One region of the Actinomadura sp. GTD37 genome, then DNA from elsewhere that is predicted to be linked to it. Evidence: riboswitches for the same ligand, from Rfam matches in the RefSeq annotation. Region 1 holds a riboswitch; the other holds the start of a gene.
The links. A riboswitch is a leader RNA that binds a small molecule or an ion and turns the genes downstream of it on or off. The one in region 1 is predicted to bind thiamine pyrophosphate.
Positions count from the first base shown of each region.

Region 1 (7,799 bases):
GCCAGGCGGCCCTGGGCGGCAGGCCCTCGCGCCGGACGAGCCAGAGGGCGCCGAGCACGACCGTCCCGGACAGGAGGCGGCCGAGGGCGAGGGCGCCGGGCCCGTACTCGGCGCCGGCGCTGCGGATCGACACGAAGGCGGACGCCCACAGCACTACCGTGACGGTGGCGGCGGCGACCGCGCGCCTGTCGACGCGGCCCGTGTTCTCGTGCTGCATGTCACGCACCTTAGGTATGGGTCGTTTCCATGAACACCGAAGGGACGTGCCGGGTTGCGGCATGCCCGGGGGCGGACCCGCCCAGTCTGGTGACGCGCAGGTTTCAGGTCCAGCGAATATTCCTACAGGGCAACCTTTAGCGAAGCTACGAGGTCGCCAGCCCTTCGAAGGGCGAGGACGCCTGCGCGTAGCGGCGCTTCGGGATGCGCCCGGCCAGCCGCGCGAGCCGCCCGGCCTCCACCGCGTGCCGCATCGCCGCGGCCATCCGCGCCGGGTGCCGCGCGCGCGTCACGGCGGTCGCCAGCAGCACGGCGTCGCAGCCGAGCTCCATGGCGAGCGCGGCGTCGGACGCGGTGCCGAGCCCGGCGTCCAGGATCACCGGGACGCCCGCCCGCTCGACGATCAGCTCGATGTTGTGCGGGTTCCGGATGCCGAGACCCGACCCGATCGGGGAGCCGAGCGGCATGACCGCGGCGCACCCGATCCGCTCCAGGCGGTGCGCGAGGACGGGGTCGTCGCTGGTGTACGGCAGGACGGTGAAGCCGTCGCCGACGAGCTGCTCGGCCGCCTCGACCAGCTCGATCGGATCGGGCAGCAGCGTGTGCTCGTCCGCGATCACCTCCAGCTTGACCCAGTTCGTGCCGAGCGCCTCGCGGGCGAGCTTGGCGGTCAGCACGGCCTCGCCGGCGGTGAAGCAGCCCGCCGTGTTCGGCAGCACCCGGATGCCGCACTCCTTCAGGACGTCCAGCACCGAGCCGCGCGCGGACGGGTCCACGCGCCGCATCGCGACCGTCGTCAGCTCCGTCCCGGACGCGGCCAGCGCCTCCCGCAGCACGTGCATGCTGGGCGCGCCGCCCGTCCCCATGATCAGCCGCGAGCCCAGTTCCTCCCCGGCGATGACCAGCTTGTCGGTGTCCACATCACCCTCCCTGTACGATCCGCTCCGCTGCGCGCCCGCCGCTGCGCTCCGTTCACCGCGGCGGTCAGCCCCCTTGTACGATGTCCCTGTGGGGGGACGACCCCCCACGCCCCCCGGGCGGGCGCCGTCCGCCGCGTTGCACTCCGCTGCGCTCCGTTCCACGCGGCGGTCAGCCCCCTTGTACGGCGGTCAGCACTTCCAGGCGGTCGCCGTCGCGCAGCGCCGTGGTCTCCCACGCGGACCGGCGGACGACCTCCTCGTTCAGCGCGGCCGCCACGCCGGTCCCGGCGGGGGTGACGGACGCGACGGCCTCGGCCACGCTCGCCCCCTCGGGCAGCTCGCGCGGCGCACCGTTGACGATCACGTTCATGCCTGCACCTCGGCGCGGAATCGGGCCGGGGAGAACGGCCCGGCGATCTCGGGGACGGGCCCGTCCAGCAGCATCGCGGACAGGATGTCGGCGCTCACCGGGGCGAGCAGCACGCCGTTGCGGAAGTGCCCGGTCCCGGCGAACAGGCCGGGCAGCGCGGTCGGGCCCATGACCGGCGCGTTGTCCGGGGAGCCGGGGCGCAGCCCGGCGGTGACCTCCGCGAACTCCAGCTCGGTGATGCCGGGCAGCAGCTCCCGGGCGTCCCGCAGCAGCTCCCACAGCCCGCCGGCGGTGACCCGCGTGTCGAAGCCCAGCTCCTCCTGCGTGGCGCCGAGGACGATCTCGCCGTCCGCGCGCGGCACCAGGTAGACCGAGGAGCCCTTCACCAGGCCGCGCGTGGTGCGCCGCAGGAACGGGACGCGGGTGCGGAGCCGGATCACCTGGCCCTTCACCGGCCGGACGGGTGGAACGGTCCCGGGCGGCAGCCCTTCGAGGTCGCCCGACCACGGGCCGGCGGCGAGCAGCACCCGGTCGGCGCGCAGCACCGTGCCGTCGTCCAGCGCGACCCCGGCCGCCGCGCCGCCCTCGACGACGATCCGCGCGGCCCGCCGCCGGACGAGCCGGACGCCGAGCCGCTCGGCCGCCGCCAGCAGCGCCGCGGTGAGCCGGCGCGGGTCGATGGAGCCGTCCTCGGGGGCGAGCAGCCCGCCGCGCACGCCGGGCGCGAGCATCGGCTCCGCCCGCCGGCACTCCCGGGCGGTCAGCGCCTGCACGGGGACGCCGAGGCTCTCCTGGAAGCGGCGCAGGTCGTCGAGGTACCCCAGGTCGTCCGCGCCGGACGCGACCTGGAGCAGCCCGTCGGTGCGGTAGCCCGTCTCCAGGCCGGTCAGCTCCTCCAGTTCGGCGACGAACGCGCCGTACCGGTCGCGGGAGGCGAGGCCGAGCCGCAGCAGCGGCTCCTCGCCGTAGGTCAGCTCGCTGACCGGGGTGAGCATGCCCGCCGCCACCGACGAGGCGCCGCTCGCGGGGGACGGGTCGGCCAGGACGACCGAGGCGCCGCCCGCGGCGGCGCGCCAGGCGGTGGCGAGGCCGATGACCCCCGCACCCACGATCACGATCTCCACGCGCGCTCCCTTCGCCGGCATGATCCGGATCAGGTCTGGCGGTCGGCGGCCCGGTCAGCCGCCCTCTCAGCCCGGTCGCACCGGACTCCCGCGCTCTGTGCCGATTTTTCCGCTTCCCACCTTACGACCTCGGTAAAGCCCGCCAACTCCTGGACAGGTGTCCACGCGAAAATCGCGGCGCATTAGGCTGCCCTTCATGGAGAGCGTCGTCGTCGTGGGTGGCGGGCTGGCCGGCGTGCGCGCCGTGGAGGCCCTGCGGAGCAAGGGGTACGAGGGCGCGCTGACGCTCGTGTCGGCGGAGCGGCACCGGCCCTACGACCGGCCGCCGCTGTCGAAGGCCGTCCTCGCGGGCGAGTCCGACGACACGACCGTCGACGCCGACTGGGCCGCGCTCCGCTGCGACCTGCTGCTCGGCGAGCGCGCGACCGCGCTGCGGCCGGCCGACCCGGGACGCGGCGGCGTGCTCGCGTCCACGGCGGGCGACCTGCCGTTCGACGGGCTGGTGATCGCGACCGGCGCCACCCCGGTCACGCTGCCCGGGGACGGCCGCCAGCACGTCCTGCGGACCATCGACGACTCCCGCGACCTGCGGGCCCGGCTGACCGGCGGCGCCCGGATCGTGATCGTCGGCGCGGGCTGGATCGGCGCCGAGGTCGCGACCACCGCCGCGAAGAAGGGCTGCGACGTCACCGTCGTGGAGGCGGCGGACACCCCGCTCGCCAACGCGGTCGGGCCCGAGATCGGCGCGCTGACCGCCCCCTGGTACGCGGAGGCGGGCGTCGCCCTGCGCACCGGCGTGAAGGTCGCCGCGGTCGACGGCGGGGGCCTCGCGCTCGCCGGCGGCGGGCGGATCGACGCCGACGAGGTCGTGGTCGGCGTCGGCGTGCGGCCCGAGGTGTCCTGGCTGGACGGCTCGGGGCTGCTCGTGCAGCGCGGCGTGGTCACCGACGGCTCCTTCCGCGTCTACCAGGGCGAGGAGGAGCCCGGCTCCCTCCGCCCCGACATCGTGGCGGTCGGCGACTGCGCCGCCTGGTGGTCGGCGCGGTACGGGCGGCGGCTCCTCGTCGAGCACTGGGACACCGCGCTCAGCGCGCCCGAGACCGCCGCCGCCGCCCTCCTCGGGCAGGACGGCGGCTACGACGCCGCCCCGTACTTCTGGTCCGAGCAGTTCGGGCGCATGGTGCAGTACGCGGGCAGCCACGCGGCGTCCGAGCGGCTCGTCCGCCGCGGCGACCCGGCCGGCCGCAAATGGGCGGCGGTGTGGCTGACCGGCGACCGCCTCGACGCGATCCTCACCGTCGACAGGCCCCGTGACCTGGTGCAGGCGAGGCGGGTGATCGCCGCGGGGACGCCGGTGGACCCGGTGGCGATCGCCGACCCGGACGTCCCGGTCCGGCAGGCCGTTCGCTGAGGGCGATCGCGGATGGACGTCAACGGCTGTCCAGCGGGTTTGAGGCCTCCGAAGGCGTGGTAGCAAGGTGGCGTGACGCAGATGCACGCAACCGTTGACAGCGCACTCGACCCCCGGACCGACGCCCTCGCCGGCGAATGGCTCACCCTCCGCGAGACCGCCGAGCGGCTCGGGATCAAGCCCAACCGGATCAAGCAGCTCATCCACGAGCACCGCGTCCTCGCGGTCCGCCGCGGCGGCGAGCCGATGGTGCCCGCGGCCTTCATCAAGGACGGCCAGGTCATCAAGGGGCTGCCCGGCACGCTGACCCTCCTGTCGGACGCCGGGTTCGACGACGTGGAGACGATCCGCTGGCTGTTCACCGCCGACGACACGCTGCCGGGGACACCGGTGGACGCGCTCACCGAGAACCGGGGGACCGAGGTCCGCCGCCGCGCCCAGGCGCTCGCCTTCTAGCCGCCCGACCGCCGGCGGAGGGCCCGGCGACCACGGAAGACAACGCACGTGACACGATCGCGGGGTCACGCGGCGGCGCATCGCGCCGCGCGTGGCCCCGCGATCCGCTGTGAAAGGACGACGACCGGCCGTGTCCAGGCATCTCCCCTCCGAACGCGCCGTCGCGCTCCGCGCCCGGCTCGGCCGGGCCCGCCTCTACCTCTGCACCGACGCGCGGGAACGGCAGGGAGACCTGCCCCGGTTCCTGGACGCCGTCCTCGCGGGCGGCGTCGACATCGTCCAGCTCCGCCAGAAGGGCCTGGAGGCCCGGCAGGAGCTGGCGTACCTGGAGGTCTTCCGGGCGGCCTGCGCGCGGCACGGCGCGCTGCTCGCGGTCAACGACCGGGCCGACGTGGCGCACGCTGCGGGCGCGGACGTGCTGCACCTCGGCCAGGACGACCTGCCGGTGCCCGCCGCCCGCGCGATCGTCGGCGGCGACATGCTGATCGGCCGGTCCACGCACTCCGGCGAGCAGGCCGCGGCGGCGGCCGCGGAGCCCGGCGCCGACTACCTCTGCGCGGGCCCGGTGTGGCCCACGCCGACCAAGCCGGGCCGTCCCGCGCCCGGCCCGGAGCTGCTGGAGTACGTGGCGGACCGGCGGGTGGCGCGGCCGTGGTTCGCGATCGGCGGCATCGGCCTCGGGAACCTCGGCGAGGTGCTGGCGGCGGGCGCGAGCCGCATCGTCGTGGTGCGCGCCATCACCGAGGCGGACGATCCCGGCGCCGCGGCGGCGGAGTTCGCGCGCCGGCTGGCGACCTGAACTTGTCGGGGTTTGACCCGGGGCACGGTGCGGGCCGCGGGAACGATCGCCCACAATGGGGGTCATGAGCCTCGGACCCGACGACGACCGGACGGTCGACCTCGACGACGACCTGGAGATCCTGCCCGACCAGACGTCCGACGACACCGACGTCGGATGGGGCGAGTGGCGCCGCGGCGACGACAACGACGCCCGCCTGCTGGAGGACCGCCCGCCCCACTGGTAGGACGGGCCGTCAGAACATCATGCCGAGCGCGAACCCGGCGGCCACGACGGCGCCGAGCGCGACCATCATCCGCCACCGGTAGCGCGGGATCCGGGTCGGGCGCGGCTTCGGCGCGGGGCCCTGGCCGTCCCGCAGCGCCCGGACGAGCTGCGGCGCGGTCGGCCGCGCGGCGGGGTTCTTGTCCAGGCAGCGGGCCGCGAGGTCGCGCAGCGGGCCCTGCATGTCGCCGAGTTCCGGCGGCCGGGCGGTGACGCGCCGCATGACGGCGGCGCTCGGCCCGGTGCCGAACGGCGGGCGCCCGGTCGCGGCGAACACCATCGCGGCGCCCCAGGCGAAGACGTCGGCGGGCGGCCCGACCGGCTCGTCCTCGATCTGCTCGGGCGCCATGTAGGCGGGCGTGCCGACCGGGCCGGTGGTCAGCGGCGTGTCCGGGCCGAGGGCGTCGGCGGTGCGGGCGATGCCGAAGTCGATGACCTTGGCGCCGTCCGGGCCGAGCAGCACGTTGCCGGGCTTGAAGTCGCGGTGCACGATCCCGGCGCGGTGGATCGCGGCCAGCGCCGCCGCCGTCCGCAGCGCGACCTTGCGCAGCTGGGGGGCGGGCAGCGGGCCGCGGTCGGCGACGACGTGCTGGAGCGAGGGCCCCTCGACGAACTCGCTGACGATGTAGGGCCGGTCGCCGGTCATGTCGGCGTCCAGGACGCGCGCCGTGTGCCGCCCGGACACCCGCAGCGCCGCGTCCGCCTCCTTGACGAAGCGGCTGCGCGCCCGCTGACCGGCCGTCGCGCCGCCGCGCAGCAGCTTGACGGTGACGAGATCGCCGTCGCCGTCCCGGCCGAGGTAGACGACGCCCTGGCCGCCCTCGCCGAGCCGGCCGAGCAGCGTGTAGCCGCCGAGGCCGCGCGGGTCGTCGGGGCCGAGCGGCGTCTCGCGCCGCCGGTCGCGGCCGTGCGCCGGGCGGGGCGCGCCGTTCGGGCGGCCCTGCCCGGACCGGGGCTTACCGGTGCGGGCAGGGTGCCCGGAGTGCCCGGGACGCCCGGAGCGGGCGGCGGCGGTACGCGCGGGACGGGGGTTCGTCCTCCCGTGGGAGGTGTCGTGCGGCACAGGAGAACTCCGACTCGGCGGGGACGGACGAAGATTTCCTCATTTGTACCGCGTCACGGCTGGACACGGCAGGGGAACCGAGATCTTTGTTTTCACCCGCATGTCCCCAGCGTCCCCTTCTGAGTGATCTGCCGGGATGAGGAGCCGACCATGACCCGGTAGCAGCCGTCCGCGACCTTCCACGCCTTCGCCTCTTCGTTCCAGTAGGCGAACGACCGCGAGGACAGCGGGAACGTCACCGTGGTGCTCTGGCCCGGGGCGAGGGCGACCTTGGTGTAGCCCTTGAGCTGCTTGGGCGGCTGCGGGACGTCCACACCTGCCGCGGGCATGCCGATGTAGAGCTGCGGGACGGCCACGCCGGCGCGGGCGCCGGTGTTGGTGACGGTCACCTGGACCGCCTTGGTGGTCGCCTTGAGCCCGCTGTAGGAGAACGTCGTGTAGGACAGGCCGTGCCCGAACGGGAACTGCGGCTCGATGCCCTTCGCGTCGTAGTGCCGGTAGCCGACCATGACGCCCTCGGAGAACGTGGCGGTCTTGTCGACACCGGGGTACTGCGCGGGGTTCCCGGACGCGGGCGCGTCGTTCTCGCTCACGGGGAACGTCACCGGGAGGCGTCCGCCCGGGTCCACGTCCCCGTACAGGATGCGCGCGAGGGCGTTCCCTGCCTCCTGCCCCGGATACCAGGCTTCGACGATGCCCTTCACCTGGCCGGCCCAAGGCGTCAGCACGGGGCCGCCCGTGTTGAGCACGACGATCGTGTTGGGGTTGGCCTTGGCGACCTCGGAGATGAGCCCGTCCTGGTCGCCGCGCAGCGGTTCGCCGCACTGGAGCGTCAGGCACGACTTGTCGAAGAACTCGCCCTGGCTGTCGGTGGCGAACACGATCGCGACGTCGGCTTTCCGCGCGGCGTCGGCCGCGCCGCCGCGATCGTCGCCGTCGGTGTAGGTGATCTGGGTCCCGGCCCCGGCGCGGCGCGCGATGCCGTCCTGCGCGCTGACCGTCGTGAACGGCACGACCTTCGCCGACCCGAACCCGCTCGGCGCGTCCCGCGCCGCCCGCCCGATCAGCGCGATCGACTTCGGTCCGGCCAGCGGCAGGACGCCGTCGTTCTTCAGCAGCGTGATCCCGGACTCCTCGATCCGGCGCGCGGCGGTCTGGCTCGCCGTCCGGTCGACG
Region 1 covers NZ_JBGNUS010000002.1:648,170-655,968, reverse strand. Annotated here, with positions in the region: gene ACA511_RS17165 (DMT family transporter) at 1-217, opposite strand, end outside; gene ACA511_RS17160 (thiazole synthase) at 363-1,136, opposite strand; gene thiS (sulfur carrier protein ThiS) at 1,306-1,506, opposite strand; gene thiO (glycine oxidase ThiO) at 1,503-2,651, opposite strand; TPP riboswitch at 2,620-2,732, opposite strand; gene ACA511_RS17145 (NAD(P)/FAD-dependent oxidoreductase) at 2,827-4,041, shown strand; gene ACA511_RS17140 (Rv2175c family DNA-binding protein) at 4,123-4,497, shown strand; gene thiE (thiamine phosphate synthase) at 4,628-5,296, shown strand; gene ACA511_RS17130 (hypothetical protein) at 5,361-5,522, shown strand; gene ACA511_RS17125 (serine/threonine-protein kinase) at 5,532-6,623, opposite strand; gene ACA511_RS17120 (glycoside hydrolase family 3 C-terminal domain-containing protein) at 6,716-7,799, opposite strand, start outside.

Region 2 (7,799 bases), on a different contig from region 1:
GACCGACTCGCCGGTCAGCATGGACGCGTCCACGGCGGACGAGCCCTCCTCGACCGTCCCGTCCGTGGCGATCTTCTCGCCGGGACGGACGACGAACACGTCCCCCGGCGAGAGCCGGTCGACCGGGACGCGCTCCTCGCGCCCGTCCCGGATGACCGAGACCTCCTTCGCGCCCAGCTCCAGCAGGGCGCGCAGGGCCGCGCCGGCGCGGCGCTTGGACCGCGTCTCGAAGTAGCGTCCGGCCAGGATGAACAGGGTCACGCCGGCCGCGGCCTCAAGGTAGATGTTCATCGACCCGTCCGAGCGGGTCATCGAGAACTCGAAGCCGTGCTTGATGCCCAGCTCGCCTGCGGTGCCGAAGAACAGCGCCCACAGCGACCAGCCGAACGCGGCGATCGTGCCGAGCGAGATCAGCGTGTCCATGGTCGCCGCGCCGTGCCGCAGGTTGATCGCCGCGGCCCGGTGGAACGGCCAGCCCGCGTACACGACGACCGGTGCGGCCAGCGTCAGCGACAGCCACTGCCACCCCTCGAACTGGAGCGCCGGGATCATCGCCATCGCGATGACCGGCACCGACAGCACGAGCGCGGTGACCAGCCGCTGCCGCAGCGGGCGGAGCCCGTCGTCCGGCTCCGGCTCCCGCTCGGCGCCGGACGCGGGCGCGGCCGGAAGCGCGGCGGTGTAGCCCGCCTGCGCGACCGTCGCGATCAGCTCGTCCGGGGAGACCCCCGGGGCGAACTCGACGCTGGCCTTCTCGGTGGCGTAGTTGACCGTCGCGGTCACGCCGTCCATCTTGTTGAGCTTCCGCTCGATGCGGTTGGCGCACGACGCGCACGTCATCCCGCCGATCGCCAGCTCGACACGCCCGGACTCGATGTCCGTGCTCATCGCTCCTCCTCTGCCTTGATCGTGCGGGACGTTCAGTGCGTGTGCGGCTGGTCGTCGTGGCCCGGCTCCGGCTCCGGCGCCGGCTCTTCGGCGGGCGTCCCGGCGTCTCCGGCGTGCACGGTGAACTCGGCCGTGCGGACCTTGCCGTCGTGCTTGAAGTCCAGGTACAGACGGTATGCGCCGGCGCTGGGCGCCTCGGCGAAGAACGTGACGCCGGGGCCCGGCTTCGTCTCGCCGTCGCCGGGCTCCCCGTCCGGGTGGACGTGGAGGTAGGCGAGGTCGCCCTGCCGCAGCGCGACCAGGTGCCCGTACGCCTCCAGGTACGGCTCCAGGTCGGTGACCGGCTTGCCGTCCTTGCTCACCGTGAGGGTGAGTTCGGTGGACTTGCCGGGAGTGAGGCCGCCGGTGAGCCCGACCTCGTACCCGTCCACCTTCGCGACCTGCTCGGGCTTCGGCAGCGGCGTGCGCCGCAGGTCGCCCGGGGCGAAGACGTCGGTGCCCAGGGTGAGCTGGCGGGTCGCGCCGTCCGGCTGGATGTCGGTGAAGAACCGGTACACGCCGGGCTTCGGCAGCTCGATCGGGACGGTCCAGACCCCGCCCCCGATCTCGGTCGGGTGCAGGTGCTGGAAGCCGGACAGGTCCCGCCGCGCGACGATCAGGTGCAGGCGCTTGCCGTGCAGGGGCTTGAACCCGGTGACGGGCCTGCCGTCCGGCCCGTTGATCGTGAACCGGAAGTCGGTCTTCTCCCCGGGGGTCAGGGTCGTCTCGCGCGGGGTCAGCGTGTAGCCGTCCTCGGACACCTGGAGGCCGCCGGGGACGCTGCCCGCGCTCGGCGTCGTGCTTCCGCCGCCGCCGTGGCCGCCGCCGTGCCCTCCGCCGTCGCCTTCGTGGGACGCCATCTCCGCGGTGCCGCCGACGGGGCCGACGGCCTTGCCGATCCCCGCGGCGCCGCCGAAGGCGACTGCGAGGCCGAGGGCGTAGACGCCCACCTTGGTCGCGCTGTTCATGCCGATCCACTCCACTCCGTGCTCACCGCGTCCACCCCGCCCGGAGGCGGGGTGCGCCGGTCATGACTTCAGTTCGTATCCGGCCTCTTCGACGGCGTCCTTGACGCGGGCGTCGTCGAGGGGCGTGTCGCTGGTGACGGTGACCTTGCCGGTCTGGAGGTCGACGTCGACGGCGGTGACGCCGGCGATCTGCTCGACCTCCTCGGTGACCGAGCTCACGCAGTGGCCGCAGGTCATCCCGGTGACGGTGTAGGTGGCGGTGCTCATCGGCGTCTCCTTCTCTGTTACCCCTAGGGGGTATCTTCCGAACGTCATGCTGCCATAACAGGACGTCTCTGACAACCCCCGGGGGGTACCCCCGCATTTCGAGATCCCGGTCACACCGGTCCCCGAGGTTGTCCACAGTTGTCCACAGGGCTGTGGACGACGTTCCGGCGGCGCCGCTCTTCGCCGATACTGAAGCCATGCCTGAGCTACCAGAGGTGGAGGCGCTGGCGGGGTTCCTGCGGGAGCGCGTGGTCGGCCATGCCGTCGCCCGGGTCGATGTTCTCGCCATCTCCGCGCTGAAGACGTACGACCCGCCGGTGACCGCGCTCGGCGGGCTGACGGTGACGGGCGCGGCCCGGCACGGCAAGTTCCTCGACCTCGACGTCGACGGGCTGCACCTCGTGATCCACCTCGCCCGCGCCGGCTGGCTGCGCTGGCGTGACGAGATCCCGGCCCGGCCGCCCCGGCCCGGCGGCAAGAACCCGCTCGCCCTGCGCGTCCACCTGGACGACGGATCGGGCTTCGACCTCACCGAGGCCGGCACGAAGAAGGGCCTCGCGGTCTACGTCGTCCGCGCCCCGTCGGACGTGCCGGGCGTCGCCGCGCTCGGCCCCGATCCGCTGGACGACGCGTTCACGCCCGCGGCCCTCGCCGAGATCGTCGGCGGCGAGCGCACCCGGATCAAGGGGCTGCTGCGCGACCAGAAGGTGATCGCCGGCATCGGCAACGCCTACTCCGACGAGGTGCTGCACGCGGCGAAGATGTCCCCCTTCAAGATCGCCGCATCGCTCACCGGGGAGGACGTCGCCGTCCTGCACGAGGCGATCGTCACCACCCTCCGGGACGCGGTCGAGCGCTCGCGGGGCCTGGAGGCCCAAGACCTCAAGGGCGAGAAGAAGACCGGCCTGCGGGTGCACGGGAAGGCCGGCCAGAAATGCCCGGTCTGCGGCGACACCGTGCGCGAGGTGTCGTTCGCGGATTCTGCCCTCCAGTACTGCCCGACCTGCCAGACCGGCGGCAAGCCCCTCGCCGACCGCCGCATGTCCCGGCTGCTCAAGTGAACCGCCGCGGCTGAATCCGGCCGCCCGGCCGGGACGGCGCGGCCGGGCGGCGTATCGTGTCGCGAGACAACCCCGGTGATCGCCTCGCTCAGGAGCCGTCATGGGATACCCCCCACCCCCACCGCCCGGCCCCGGGTACGGTCCGCCGCACCCGGGCTACGGCGCTCCTCAGCCCGGCGTCGCGCCCGCTCCTCCCTACGCGCCCGCTCCGCCCTACACGCCCGCCGCCCCCCAGCCCGGGTACGGATATCCGCCGCAGCAGGGCGGCTACCCGCCTCAGCAGGCCGGTTACCCGCAGCACCAGCAGGGCGGTTACCCGCCGCAGCACCAGCAGGCGCCGCAGGCCGCCCCGGATCTCTACGGCTCGCCGATCCTCGTCTACGACCAGCCGGCGCAGTTCTTCTCGACCGAGGCCAACTACACGATCTGGAGCCCGCAGGGGCAGCCCGCCGCCTACGTCCGGGAAGAGGGTGTGAGCGGCGCCAAGAAGGCGTTCCGGGTCATCAACCAGGGCAGCCAGACCAAGGCCGAGCGCAAGCTGACGATCTACCGCCCCGACGGCATGCCGTACTTCCACTTCTACAAGCCGTACGGGTTCATGGGCACGCCCAGGATGCAGGTGCTGACCGCGCAGGGCGGCCTCATCGGGCACCTGCGCAAGCGGGCGATGCGCGGCTGGGAGATCCTGACCGCGCAGGAGCAGCAGATCGGCTACTACGAGCTGCTGAGCGGCCGGGTCACCGACTGGCAGCAGCAGGAGATCGCCCGCATCCAGCGCGGCTTCGACGGGATGGGCGAGCTGCTCTCCCAGATGTTCACCGGCGCCGACCGGTACGTCCTGCAGATGTACGCCCAGCAGCCCGAGCCGATGCGCACGCTGCTGCTGGCCTGCCCGCTGGCGTTCGACACCGCCGTCTCCCAGAACCGCAGCATCGGCGGCTGGATCTAGACCGCATCGGCTGGCGGCGCCGCCAGGCCCCTCGGCGCCGTCACCCGATGCACCCCTGCCGTCCGGCGGGCCGCGGACGAGTCGGGCCCCGGCATCTCGCCGGGGCCCGGAATCGGTGGACTCGGAATGGATGGACTGAATGGACTGGGAATCGGTGAACGGAGCCGGAACGGGGATGGCTCGTTCAGCGGACCTTCGGGACGTCGCCGAACACGGGGGCCACCTCGGTCCAGCGGTGGAACTGGCAGCCGTCCGCGCGGGTGAACTCGGTGTCGATGTCCTTGCCCTGCCAGGTGCCCTTCACCGTGGCGATCTCAGGACCGCCGTAGATCTGGGTGCACATCTTGTCCTTGGGGACGGGCTTGAAGGGGTCCTTGGCCTTGGTCAGGGCCGCGCAAGCGTCGGCGGCCTTCGGGTGGGTACCGCCCGGAGGACCGCAGGTCAGCTTCCAGGTCTTGGCGGGGGCCTCCGCGGAGGCCCTGACGGTGATGGTGAGGGAGTCCGCCGGGGTGCCGGAGGGTTGCACGGACGTCGTGCCGGACGGCGCTTCGGCGGGGTTTCCGTTGGCCTGTTCATCGCCGCAGGCGGCCAGAGGCAGGAGCATGGCCAGCCCGGGCGCTGCGAAAAGGAGCGTCCGATACCGCATGCGTGATTCGACGCAGGGCGGGTTCGCGCGGTTCCATGGGGGTGTGATGAATTTCGGGGAAGACGTACCGGCCGTGGTCGCGGCCGACGTCCCGCAGGGCGGCTACCTGCTGGACGTCCGGGAGCAGGACGAATGGGACGCGGGCCACGCGCCCGAGGCCGTCCACATCCCCATGCGGCAGCTGGGCGATCGGGCCGGCGAGGTCCCCCGTGACCAGGAGGTCTTCGTGATCTGCCGGTCCGGGCAGCGGTCCGCGCAGGTGACGGTGGCGCTCAACCAGGCGGGCTGGCTCGCCAAGAACGTCGACGGCGGGATGAAGGGCTGGGCGGAGGCCGGGCGTCCGATGGAGGGCGCCGGCGACGGCCCGCCGTACGTCGCCTGATCTCGTTTGCTATGCCCCCTTCTGGGGGAAGACGGGCGGTTGTACGATCGGGACCGACCGATAACCGCGGGAGCTCGGGCCAGAAGCCGGGCTGAGAGGGCGGCCTCCAGGGCGTCGCCGACCGCATGAACCTGTCCGGGTAATGCCGGCGTAGGGAGCGTGTCCCGTGACGTCCGATGTCGAGAAGCGCCCGCGGAACGAGCGGCCGGACAACGAGGTCCCCTTCACCCTCGACGAACCCGCCCCCAGGGTGCTCGGGTTCTGGGACCAGAGCGCGTTCTGGGCCAACCTCGGTGTCAGCCTCCTGGCCTTCTCCGGCGCCTACACCGTCCTCGCGCCGGACGCCGACGGCAAGCCGACCATCTCCATCATGGCGGGCATCGTCGCCATGGCCGTCGGGACGATCCTCGGCGGGCTGATGCTCGGCCTCGCCGCCGTCCCCGGCGCGCGCACCGGCCAGCCCGCGATGGTGCTGCTCCGCGGCCTGTTCGGCGCGCGGCTGTCGTACGCGCCGACGATCCTGAACATCGCGCAGCTCGTCGGCTGGGGGACGTTCGAGCTGATCGTCATCGCGGACGCGGCCCGCGAGCTGTGGGACGGCGTGCCGCGCTGGGGCTACGTCGTCGCCGCCGGGCTGATCACCACCGTGCTGACGGTCTGGCCGCTCGGCTCGGTGCGGCTGCTGCGCCGGTACGTGACGGTCGCGGTGGCGATCGCGCTCGTCTACTTCTACGTCGAACTCGTCCGGCAGCCGCTGCCCGACCTGGCGCAGGGCTCGTGGGGCGGCTTCTGGATCGGGGCGGACGCGGCGCTGGCGGTGTCGATCTCCTGGGTGCCGGTCGCCGCCGACTACACCCGGCATTCCCGGACGGAGCGGGCGGCGTTCAGCGCGGCGTCCGTCGGCTACTCGGTCACCCAGATCGTCGCCTACGTCCTCGGCCTGCTGGCGCTCGCGCTGGTCGCGGGCGACAGCACCCGGATCTTCGACCCGTTCCTCGGCGCCTCCCTGGGCGTGGTCTTCTTCGCGATCTTCGTGCTGCGGGAGGCGGACCAGTCGTTCGCCGACACCTACTCCACCGCCGTGTCGATCCAGAACCTGTTCCCGCGCGCCGACCGCCGGGTGCTGAGCGTGGCGCTCGGCGCGGGCATCACCGTCCTCGCGCTCGTCCTGGACATCGGCGACTACGCGGGCTTCCTGACGCTGATCGGCTCGGTCTTCGTGCCGATGCTGGGCGTCCTCGCCGCCGACTTCTTCCTGGGCCGCCGCCACGCGCCGGACGGGTGGGACGTCTCGCGGCGGGCGCCGTCGCGGTGGGGGATGATCGCGGCGTGGGCGGTCGGGTTCGTCGCCTACCAGCTGATCAATCCGGGCACGGTCGAGCACTGGGCGGGGTTCTGGCTGGACGTGCGGGAGGCGCTGCACTTCGCCCCGCAGGGCTGGATGAGCGCCTCGCTGCTGTCGTTCCTGGTCGCGGGCGTGGCCGCGCTCCTCATCGGGAGGCTTACCAGGCGGTAGCCTTACCTGAAGGTAAGGTTCCCGTGGCAATTTTCGCTGCAAGTTACCCGGCGCCGCGCCGGAGTCCGGTGGCACGATGACAGACGTGTACGAGCACGTCCACGATCCGATCGCGCGGGCCGTCATCGAGAGCGCCGCCGACGCGATCGTGGCGGTGGACCAGCGGCACCGGGTCACCGTGTGGAACCCCGCGGCCGAGCGCATGTTCGGCTGGAGCGCCGCGGAGATGATCGGGCGCGTCCCGCCGATCGTCCCGGACGAGCTGAAGGCCGAGCACAACGCCGTCCAGGAGCGGCTGCTCACCCGGCCCGCCGGCGAGGGCGACAACGGGCGGATCTCCATCGCGACCCGCCGGTTCCACCGGGGCGGTCGCCTCATCGACGTGCGCATCGACACGAGCCTGCTGAAGGACCCGAACGGGACGCTGCTCGGCTGGGTGGGCGTGTACCACCCGGTCGAGGAGGACGACATCGCCCAGCACCACATGGCCGAGCGGGCCCGGCTCGTCCGGCGGCTGAACGACATCGTCGCCGACCTGAACGCCGAACTCGACCTCGGCGTCGTCCTCGACCGGATCACCACCGCGCTGATCGAGCTGACCGGCGCCGACGCGGGCGGGTTCGTGCGGATCGAGGGCGAGCGGCTGCGGCTGGTCAGCATGTCCGGGCTGCCCGAGCACATGCGCGGACGGTCCGCGGAGCTGCGGACGAGCCTGGTCGGGGAGCTGCTGCGGTCCGGCAAGACCGTCAAGCTCGCGACCGGCGAGCAGCGCCTCGGCGACCTGATCTGGTCCGAGCTGCCCGGCCTGCACACGATCGCGCTCGGCCTGTCGTACCTGCAGAACCGGCCGTACGGCGCGCTCTACGCGCTCTTCTCCGGCAGCAAGGCCGGGCACACCGAGCTCGAACTGCTCGAACTGCTCGCCGGGCACGCCGGGGTCGCGGTCGGCAACGCGGTCGCGTACGCGGAGGTCGTCCGGCAGCGGGCGTACGAGCGCGCGGTGATCGACTCCAGCGCCGACGGCATCGCGGTGCTCGACCACGACCTCGTCGTCCGGCAGTGGAACCCGGCCGCGCACGCCCT
Region 2 covers NZ_JBGNUS010000001.1:349,243-357,041, reverse strand. Annotated here, with positions in the region: gene ACA511_RS01725 (heavy metal translocating P-type ATPase) at 1-888, opposite strand, end outside; gene ACA511_RS01720 (hypothetical protein) at 921-1,895, opposite strand; gene ACA511_RS01715 (heavy-metal-associated domain-containing protein) at 1,956-2,162, opposite strand; gene ACA511_RS01710 (Fpg/Nei family DNA glycosylase) at 2,360-3,223, shown strand; gene ACA511_RS01705 (hypothetical protein) at 3,324-4,172, shown strand; gene ACA511_RS01700 (SSI family serine proteinase inhibitor) at 4,357-4,776, opposite strand; gene ACA511_RS01695 (rhodanese-like domain-containing protein) at 4,865-5,200, shown strand; TPP riboswitch at 5,257-5,374, shown strand; gene ACA511_RS01690 (purine-cytosine permease family protein) at 5,367-6,716, shown strand; gene ACA511_RS01685 (PAS domain S-box protein) at 6,793-7,799, shown strand, end outside.
Region 2: linked by a shared signal. The riboswitch ahead of ACA511_RS01690 (purine-cytosine permease family protein) and the one ahead of thiO (glycine oxidase ThiO) in region 1 are both predicted to bind thiamine pyrophosphate.